DNA from 2 places in the Agrobacterium sp. 22-3639C2 genome. Region 1 is predicted to be linked to the other one. Evidence: predicted binding sites of a transcription regulator. Region 1 holds the regulator's gene; the other holds the start of a gene.
What was found. Region 1 encodes PhoB, which activates phosphate uptake and scavenging genes when phosphate is short. Its sites were predicted from a motif close to TGTCATNNANCTGTCAT; they were not measured.
Positions count from the first base shown of each region.

Region 2: the regulator PhoB is predicted to act here: its motif matches at 2,711-2,727, upstream of ACQZ6D_RS01265 (esterase-like activity of phytase family protein).

Region 1 is NZ_JBNWDB010000003.1:531,382-536,151, reverse strand. It holds gene pstB (phosphate ABC transporter ATP-binding protein PstB) at 1-629, shown strand, start outside; gene phoU (phosphate signaling complex protein PhoU) at 728-1,453, shown strand; gene phoB (phosphate regulon transcriptional regulator PhoB) at 1,485-2,168, shown strand; gene ACQZ6D_RS15595 (GcrA family cell cycle regulator) at 2,468-3,001, opposite strand; gene ACQZ6D_RS15590 (aspartate aminotransferase family protein) at 3,432-4,634, shown strand; gene argF (ornithine carbamoyltransferase) at 4,689-4,770, shown strand, end outside.
Region 2 is NZ_JBNWDB010000001.1:249,749-254,518, forward strand. It holds gene lon (endopeptidase La) at 1-1,858, shown strand, start outside; gene hupB (DNA-binding protein HupB) at 2,129-2,422, shown strand; gene ACQZ6D_RS01265 (esterase-like activity of phytase family protein) at 2,781-4,770, shown strand, end outside.

The sequences.
Region 1 (4,770 bases):
CCACTTTCCTGCGCACCTTGAACCGCATGAACGACACGATCGACGGTTGCCGGGTCACCGGCAAGATCACGCTCGATACCGACGATATCTACGATCAGCAGATCGACGTCGTGGAACTGCGTGCCCGCGTCGGCATGGTGTTCCAGAAGCCGAACCCGTTTCCGAAGACGATTTATGAGAACATCGCCTACGGCCCGCGTATCCACGGTCTCGCCCGCAACAAGGCGGATATGGACCAGATCGTCGAGCATAGCCTGCAGAAAGCGGGTCTCTGGAACGAGGTGAAGGATCGTTTGCTGGAATCCGGCACGGGCCTCTCCGGTGGCCAGCAGCAGCGTCTGTGCATCGCACGCGCGGTTGCCGTCAGCCCGGAAGTGATCCTGATGGACGAGCCGTGCTCGGCGTTGGATCCGATCGCGACTGCGAAGGTCGAGGAACTCATCCACGAACTGCGCACCAACTACACCATCGTCATCGTCACGCACTCCATGCAGCAGGCGGCGCGCGTTTCCCAGCGTACGGCCATGTTCCATCTTGGTCACCTTGTCGAAGAAAACGAAACCGACAAGATGTTCACCAATCCGGACGACCAGCGCACGCAGGACTACATCATGGGCCGCTTCGGCTGATCCCCGGCCGGTGCTTTATCGTAACCGTACAAGACTGGTGCCTCTGCCGTGCCCCGCTGTTGGGCACGCGCATGCAGGCCAAGCCGGAGGAATAGACCATGACACAGACAACGACCCATTCGCATATCCTGTCTGCCTATGACGACGAACTGAAGTTTCTGACGCGCCGCATCGCCGAAATGGGCGGTCTTGCCGAGCAGATGTGCGGTGACGCCGTGCGCGCACTCGTCAATTCCGATGCTGCGCTCGCGCAGAAGGTCATTTCGGACGATACCATTCTCGACCATGCTGAGCGCGAAATTGGCGACAAGGCGATCGTAACCATCGCCAAGCGTCAGCCGATGGCGGCAGACCTTCGCGAGATCATCGGCACCCTGCGTATCGCCGCCGATCTCGAACGCGTCGGCGATCTTGGCAAGAACACGGCCAAGCGCGTTATCGCTGTCGCCGGCACCGGCGTTCCGCGCAAGCTCGCCCGCGGCATCGAGCATCTGTCCGACCTGGCGCTGGTGCAGCTCAAGGAAGTCCTCGACGTCTATTCCACGCGTTCCGCCGAAAAGGCCAATGCGATCCGTGAACGCGACGAGGAAATCGATGCCATGTACACGTCGCTCTTCCGGGAGCTTCTGACCTACATGATGGAAGACCCGCGCAACATCACCACCTGCACGCATCTTCTGTTCTGCGCCAAGAACATCGAGCGTATCGGCGATCATGCGACGAATATCGCAGAGACGATCTATTACATGACCACTGGCAGCCAGCCGGAGGGCGAGCGTCCGAAGGACGACAGTTCCAACACGCTTGGTTCGGTGACCGAGTAACAGACAAGCAGAAGCTTGCGGAGTTCAGCATATGGTGCCCAAGATTGCAGTTGTGGAAGACGAGGAAGCGCTGAGCGTCCTGCTTCGTTACAATCTCGAGGCTGAGGGATACGACGTCGACACGATACCCCGTGGCGATGAGGCGGAAATCAGGCTGCAGGAGCGCATTCCGGATCTTCTCATCCTGGACTGGATGTTGCCCGGTGTCTCCGGTATCGAACTGTGCCGGCGCTTGAGAATGCGGCCGGAAACAGAACGCCTGCCCATCATCATGCTGACGGCGCGTGGCGAAGAGAGCGAACGGGTTCGCGGTCTCGCTACGGGCGCTGACGATTATGTCGTCAAGCCGTTCTCGACGCCGGAACTCATGGCCCGGGTCAAGGCCATGTTGCGCCGGGCCCGTCCGGAGGTTCTGTCGTCGGTGCTCAAATGCGGCGATATCGAACTGGACCGCGAGACCCATCGCGTTCACCGCAAAAGCCGCGAAGTGCGTCTCGGCCCGACGGAATTCCGCTTGCTGGAATTCCTGATGACGTCGCCGGGTCGGGTGTTTTCCCGCTCGCAATTGCTGGATGGCGTCTGGGGTCATGATATCTATGTCGACGAGCGTACTGTCGATGTGCATGTCGGACGTCTGCGCAAGGCCCTGAACTTCTCGCACATGCAGGATGTCATCCGCACGGTGCGTGGTGCGGGATATTCGATGGAAGCCTGAGCGAAGCGGAACCAGATAGTTTCGCTGGCGAAGTAGTGCACAAAAAAATCAGGAAGCCCGAAATCTGAAACGATTTCGGGCTTTTTCTATATGAGTATCCGCCAAACTCGATGCCATTATCCGTTTTGACCGGAGAAGATCGGCTGCGCGTTGAAATCCGGATTGAGGGGTCACGCCCAATAGTAAGGGGAAAGGGTGCGGCCTGCCATCAAGCCGCCCAGAAAGCCGCTTTATTTTTGTCATAAAAAAACGGGCCCGAAGGCCCGTAATTTTTGAGTGCTGAATGCGTGCCGCAACACTCAAGCCTTGCGGCGCTCGCTCACCGGCTGGTAGGCGAGTTTCGCATGGAACTTGCAATAGGGCGAAGATTCCAGCGCTTCACAACCGCAGAAATGGAAGTCGTCCTTCAGCGGATCGCCAACCGGCCATTTGCAGGTGCGCTCGGTCAGTTCCGTCAGCGTCAGGCGACGGGAAATCGGCGTGACAACGTTCTTGGAAGGAACGTAATCGAGAACCTGCGCGGTCTCGATATCGATCTCCTCGTGCAGCGCCGTTGCCGCGTTCGAACGGGTGAGGATGCGTGCCGGTGCCGCGTTGACGCGACCTGCGAAAGTCGTCGCACGCGGGGCAGGGGCAGCGGTGCGCTTCGGCGCGGAGCGTGCCGAAGTCACTGGACCGCCAGCCTTGACGCGTCCCGGCAGATTGAGACGATGGACCTTGCCGATCACGGCATTACGGCTGACGCCGCCCAGCTGCGCTGCAATCTGGCTGGCGCTAAGGCCCTCGGACCACAATTTCTTGAGCTTTTCGACTCGTTCGTCTGTCCAGTTCATGCCGCTTCTCCGCTTGTCGCGTGTATTTTCGGCAGAATCCCTCTCCGTCTCGCGCGCATGCCGCAAGCGTGGTTTCCGCCTGATTTTCGGTGACTAGTTCCGCCGCAATGCAGTCTAGTAATTAGCGATTAACCTAGTGCCAGCCCGACTCCGTGGCAAGAGTCGCGGGAATCATCTGGAATCGATTTTCCGGTTTTCCCCAACTTGCTGGCGTATTGAGTCTGAAAGGCAACACCTTGGGGCTGGCCCGCCGCCGCATACTAGTGCTTGAGAAGCCCGGGAAACGCTGACTTTTGTTGACATCGGCAAACGAAGTGACAATAGTGCCCCTGCCGCCGCAAGGCGGCATTTTGATTTTCAGGCGAGGGATAACCCCGCAAGCCTATTGACAACAGTTTGACAGCGCATCTGCGCAAGGAGTGATACAGCCATGGCCGAAGCCGGCGCGCCATTGTTTGATACGTTCTCAAGAGCCCCCCTGCGCTTCGAGCGCGGTGAGGGTGTATGGCTGTTCACGGAAAGCGGCGAGCGATATCTGGATTTTGCGGCCGGTGTTGCTGTCAACTCGCTGGGCCACGCCCATCCTCACCTCGTTGATGCGATCAAGACGCAGGCCGAGAAGGTCTGGCACGTCTCGAACCTTTATGAAGTACCGGGACAGGAAAAACTCGCCAGGCGCCTGACGGAAGCGACTTTCGCGGACAAGGTATTCTTCACAAATTCAGGCGCGGAAGCCCTGGAATGCGCCATCAAGACCGCCCGCCGTTATCACTATACCAAGGGCCATCCGGAGAAGTTCCGCATCGTGTCCTTCGAAGGCGCTTTCCATGGCCGTACACTGGCGACGATCGCCGCGGGTGGCCAGCAGAAATACCTCGAAGGTTTCGGTCCCAAGGTCGAAGGTTTCGATCAGGTTCCGTTCGGTGATGTCGATGCCCTCAAGGCCGTCATCACGGCTGAGACTGCAGCACTTCTGATCGAGCCCATCCAGGGCGAGGGCGGCATTCGCTCGCCCAGCAAGGAATTCCTGCAAATCCTGCGCGGATTGTGCGACGAGCACGGTCTGCTGCTGATTTTCGATGAGGTCCAGACGGGTGTCGGCCGCACAGGCAAGCTGTTTGCTTATGAACATACCGGTGTTGCGCCCGATATCATGGCGGTCGCCAAGGGTATCGGTGGCGGTTTCCCGCTCGGCGCATGTCTTGCCACGGCAGATGCCGCTTCCGGTATGACGGCGGGCGTACATGGCACCACCTACGGCGGCAACCCGCTGGCCATGGCAGTCGGCAATGCCGTGCTTGACGTCGTTCTCTCCGAAGGTTTTCTCGAGAAGGTCCGTGACGTCGCGCTGGTCTTCCGGCAGGGTCTGGCCTCGCTCAAGGACCGTTATCCTGACGTGATCGACGAAATTCGCGGCGAAGGTCTGCTTCTGGGCATCAAGGCGAAGATTCCTTCGGGCGAATTGTTGCAGGCCATGCGCGCAGAGCATCTGCTTGGCGTGCCTGCGGGCGAAAATGTCATCCGTCTTCTGCCGCCGCTCGTCACCACGGCCGAAGAGGCCCGCGAGGGTCTTGCACGTATCGACGCGGCTGCCGCCTCCCTGACGGTTGCGAAACAGGCAAAAAGCGCCTGAAAAAATCAAGAGCGGGCCTCTCTTCAGGGGCTCGCAAGCATGGGACAGATTAGAATGGGTTCACCAAAACATTTTCTGGACCTCTCGGCCGTCGGGTCGGAGGATCTGCGGACAATTCTTGATGATGCGCGCACGC
Region 2 (4,770 bases), on a different contig from region 1:
AACCGTCAGCGTGAAGCAGCGGCTTGAAAAAGCGCTCGGCTTCATGGAAGGCGAAATTTCCGTGCTTCAGGTCGAGAAGCGTATCCGCTCGCGCGTCAAGCGCCAGATGGAGAAGACGCAGCGCGAATATTATCTGAACGAACAGATGAAGGCGATCCAGAAGGAGCTCGGCGACGGCGAGGATGGCCGTGACGAGATGGCCGAACTGGAAGAGCGCATTGCCAAGACCAAGCTTTCCAAGGAGGCCAAGGATAAGGCCGAGGCGGAAATGAAGAAGCTTCGCCAGATGAGCCCGATGTCTGCGGAAGCGACTGTCGTGCGCAACTATCTGGACTGGCTGCTCAGCCTGCCCTGGGGCAAGAAGTCGAAGGTCAAGGTTGATCTCAACAGCGCCGAGGCGGTCCTCGATCAGGATCATTTCGGTCTGGACAAAGTCAAGGAACGCATCGTTGAATATCTGGCCGTGCAGGCTCGCGCTTCGAAGATCCGTGGCCCGATCCTGTGCCTCGTCGGTCCTCCCGGCGTCGGCAAGACTTCGCTCGCCAAGTCGATCGCCAAGGCGACCGGCCGCGAATATGTGCGTATGGCGCTGGGTGGTGTGCGTGATGAGGCGGAAATCCGCGGTCATCGCCGTACCTATATCGGCTCCATGCCGGGCAAGATCGTTCAGTCGATGAAGAAGGCCAAGAAGTCCAATCCGCTCTTCCTGCTCGACGAGATCGACAAGATGGGCATGGATTTCCGTGGCGATCCGTCTTCCGCACTGCTGGAGGTGCTCGATCCGGAACAGAACTCCACCTTCATGGACCACTATCTTGAAGTGGAATACGACCTGTCCGACGTGATGTTCGTGACCACGGCCAACACGCTGAATATTCCAGGTCCCCTGATGGACCGTATGGAAGTGATCCGCATCGCCGGTTACACGGAGGACGAAAAGCGCGAAATCGCCAAGCGTCACCTGCTGCCGAAGGCGATCAAGGAACATGCCCTGCGTCCGGAAGAGTTCTCGGTGAGCGACGACGCTCTGATGATCGTGATCCAGCAGTACACCCGCGAGGCGGGCGTGCGCAGCTTCGAGCGCGAGTTGATGAAGCTTGCGCGAAAGGCCGTGACCGAGATCATCAAGGGCAAGGTCAAGTCCGTGGAAGTCACCGCAGCCAATGTCCCGGATTATCTGGGCGTTCCGCGGTTCCGCCACGGCGAGGCCGAGCGTGAGGATCAGGTTGGTGTCGTCACCGGTCTGGCATGGACGGAAGTCGGCGGTGAGTTGCTCACCATCGAAGGCGTGATGATGCCGGGCAAGGGCCGCATGACGGTCACCGGCAACCTCAAGGAAGTGATGAAGGAATCCATTTCGGCAGCGGCATCCTATGTCCGCTCGCGCGCCGTGGACTTCGGCATCGAACCGCCGCGTTTCGACAAGAGCGACATCCACGTTCACGTTCCGGAAGGGGCTACCCCGAAGGATGGACCGTCTGCCGGTGTCGCCATGGCAACCGCCATCGTCTCCATCATGACCGGTATCCCGGTCTCCAAGGATGTGGCGATGACGGGCGAGATCACACTTCGTGGTCGCGTGCTGCCAATCGGCGGCCTGAAGGAAAAGCTGCTTGCGGCGCTTCGCGGCGGCATCAAGAAGGTGCTCATCCCGGAAGAAAACGCCAAGGACCTGGCGGATATTCCTGATAATGTGAAGAACGAGATGGAGATCATCCCGGTTTCTCGCATGGGTGAGGTCATCAAGCACGCGCTGCTTCGCATGCCCGAGCCAATCGAGTGGGACGGCAGCATCGAAACGCCTGTTATCGCAACTGTCGACGGTGTCGACGAGGGCGGACAGACGATCGCACATTGATTGCCAAGTGGTTGTGAAAGCCAGAATCGGTTTTCGCGACACCTGTGCGTAGATTCAATGTGTTAGATGCCGAAAGGCGCGATGCTTCTTTGATGCTCGCAGAACTGGTGCGAAATTGGCACGTTTAAGGGAAAGGCCGGCAGAAATGTCGGCCTTTTTTGTGAAAAACCCCGCAGACCCCTTGTTTTTCAGGCGATTCCAGCGCTTTTGAGTTGCTGCGCGCGGATACAGACGTATTCTGCGCCGGCTTAATTTGAGTCGTTTCAAACCATTGAAAGGGGTGGAAACATGAACAAGAACGAGCTCGTCTCTGCTGTTGCCGAAAAGGCTGGTCTCACGAAGGCAGATGCTGCTTCCGCTGTTGATGCCGTATTCGAAACCGTACAGAACGAACTGAAGAGCGGTGGCGACATCCGTCTCGCTGGCTTCGGCAGCTTCTCCGTAAGCCGTCGTGAAGCCTCCAAGGGTCGTAACCCTTCCACGGGTGCTGAAGTCGATATCCCGGCTCGCAACGTACCGAAGTTTTCCGCAGGCAAGGGCCTGAAGGACGCCGTCAACTCGTAAGGTTTCCGAAAGGCCGTGACGTCCGGCGGCGGGCGGGCGGCTTTTCAGGTTCACGAGGAAACATGTTTTGACGCCCTGACGCCATCATGCCGGCACGTAAACCGGGCGGCTTTTCGAAATGCTTTTTCGGATAGCCCTTTTTTCGAACCGGCAAGATGTACTTGAAAGTAGGAGAGCGCGCCTGTGTAGCCTCCATCCGGTCACACGGCGCTCTGATACGCGGAATGTGCGCACGAACAGGAAAGCCCGGCCTTCATGGTCGGGCTTTTTGATTCCTCCGACAGGAAATGTCATGCCGCTGTCATGTCTCTGACGCAGAAGCCATAGGGTGTTTTTTTGGATCCAAGGGGGATTTATAATGGCGTTCCGACTTTCTCAGATGGCTTTGACTGCTGCTCTGCTCGCGTCCGCGGCCTTTCCGGCTGCTGCCGAGCCGGTTTTCAACCGCATCGCATCTTTCCCGGTCGTAAAGAACTTGCCAGCGGACAAGGACGCGAAGGCCGTCACTTCAGCTGAAATCGTAACCGCCAGCGAAGACGGTAAGACGCTGATCTATTCGGACAGCCCGCTTGGCGGCATTGGTTTCGTTGACATCACCGATGCGAAGGCACCCAAGGCTGGCGGCGCGTTGCTGCTGGAAGGCGAACCGACCTCTGTTGCCGTTGCTGGCGCCAAGGTTCTGGCCGGTGTCAACACGTCCGAAAACCGAGCCAAGCCGTCCGGCAAGCTGGTGACGGTCGATATCGCCACCAAGAAGATCGAAGCGAGCTGCGATCTCGGCGGCCAGCCCGATTCTGTCGCAATTTCCCCGGACAAGACCTTCGCCGCCATCGCGATCGAAAACGAACGCGATGAAGAGGTGAACGAGGGCGCCCTGCCACAGATGCCGGCCGGTTATCTGGTGACGGTCGGTCTGAAAAACGGCGTTGCCGACTGCGCGACGCTGAAGAAGATCGACGTGACCGGCCTTGCCGAAATCTCCCCGGAAGATCCGGAGCCGGAATTCGTCTCGATCAATGCCAATGGCGAGATCGCGCTCACGCTGCAGGAAAACAACCACATCGTCATCATCGACGGCAAGACCGGTACGGTAAAGACGCATTTCTCCGCTGGCACGGTTGATCTGGAAGGCGTCGACACGAAGACGGACGGCCAGATCAAGTTCACCGACAAGCAGGAAGGCCGCAAGCGTGAGCCAGATGCCGTGAAGTGGCTGGACAATGACCGAATCGTCATCGCCAATGAGGGTGACTGGCAGGGCGGCGCGCGCGGCTTCACCATTTTCGACAAGACCGGCAAGCTTCTTTATGAAGCCGGTGCCACCCTTGAGCACGCCGCCGCCAGCATCGGCCACTATCCGGAAAAGCGTTCAAAGGCCAAGGGCATCGAGCCGGAAGGTCTGGAGGCGGCAACCTTCGATGGCCAGAAGTACTTCTTCGTTCTTGCCGAGCGCGCGTCTCTCGCTGCGGTCTACAAGGATACGGGCGGCACACCGGAACTGGTCCAGCTTCTGCCCTCGGGCATTTCGCCTGAAGGCGCCGTCGCCATTCCGTCGCGCAATCTCCTCGTCACTGCCAACGAAGCCGATCTCGTCGAAGATGGCGGCGCTCGCTCGCATGTCATGATCTATGAACGTGCAGAAGGCCAGATTGCCTACCCGCAGCTCGCTTCCGCCACCGTTGACGGCACACCGATCGGCTGGGGCGCTCTCTCCGGTCTGGTGGGCGATGCTGAAAAGCCTGGCATCCTCTATGCCGTGTCCGACTCGGTCTATGGAAACCAGCCGTCGATCTACACCATCGACGCAACGAAGAAGCCCGCCACCATAACCAGCGCCCTGCGCATCAAGCGCGACGGTATCGCAGCCCAGAAACTCGACATCGAAGGCATTACGCTTGACGGTAAGGGCGGCTTCTGGCTGGCCTCGGAAGGTGACAGTGCCAAGCTAGTGCCCCACGCACTCTACAATGTCAGCGCCAAGGGCGAGATCAAGGCTGAGATCGCTCTGCCGAAGGAATTGCTGGCTGGCGAAACCCGCTTCGGTTTCGAAGGCGTGACCATGATCGGCAAGGGCGACGACGCGACGCTGTGGATGGCCGTACAGCGCGAATGGGGCACGGACGAGAAGGGTTTCGTCAAGCTCGTCTCCTACAATCCGAAGTCCAAGGAATGGGGCGCCGTGCGTTACCCGCTCGACAAGACCGAGGCAGGCTGGGTCGGCCTTTCTGAAATCACCGCACAGGGCGACTATGTCTATATCGTCGAGCGCGACAATCAGGTCGGTGACAAGGCAAAGATCAAGAAGCTTTACCGCGTCGCGATCGCTGACCTGAAGCCGGGCAAAATCG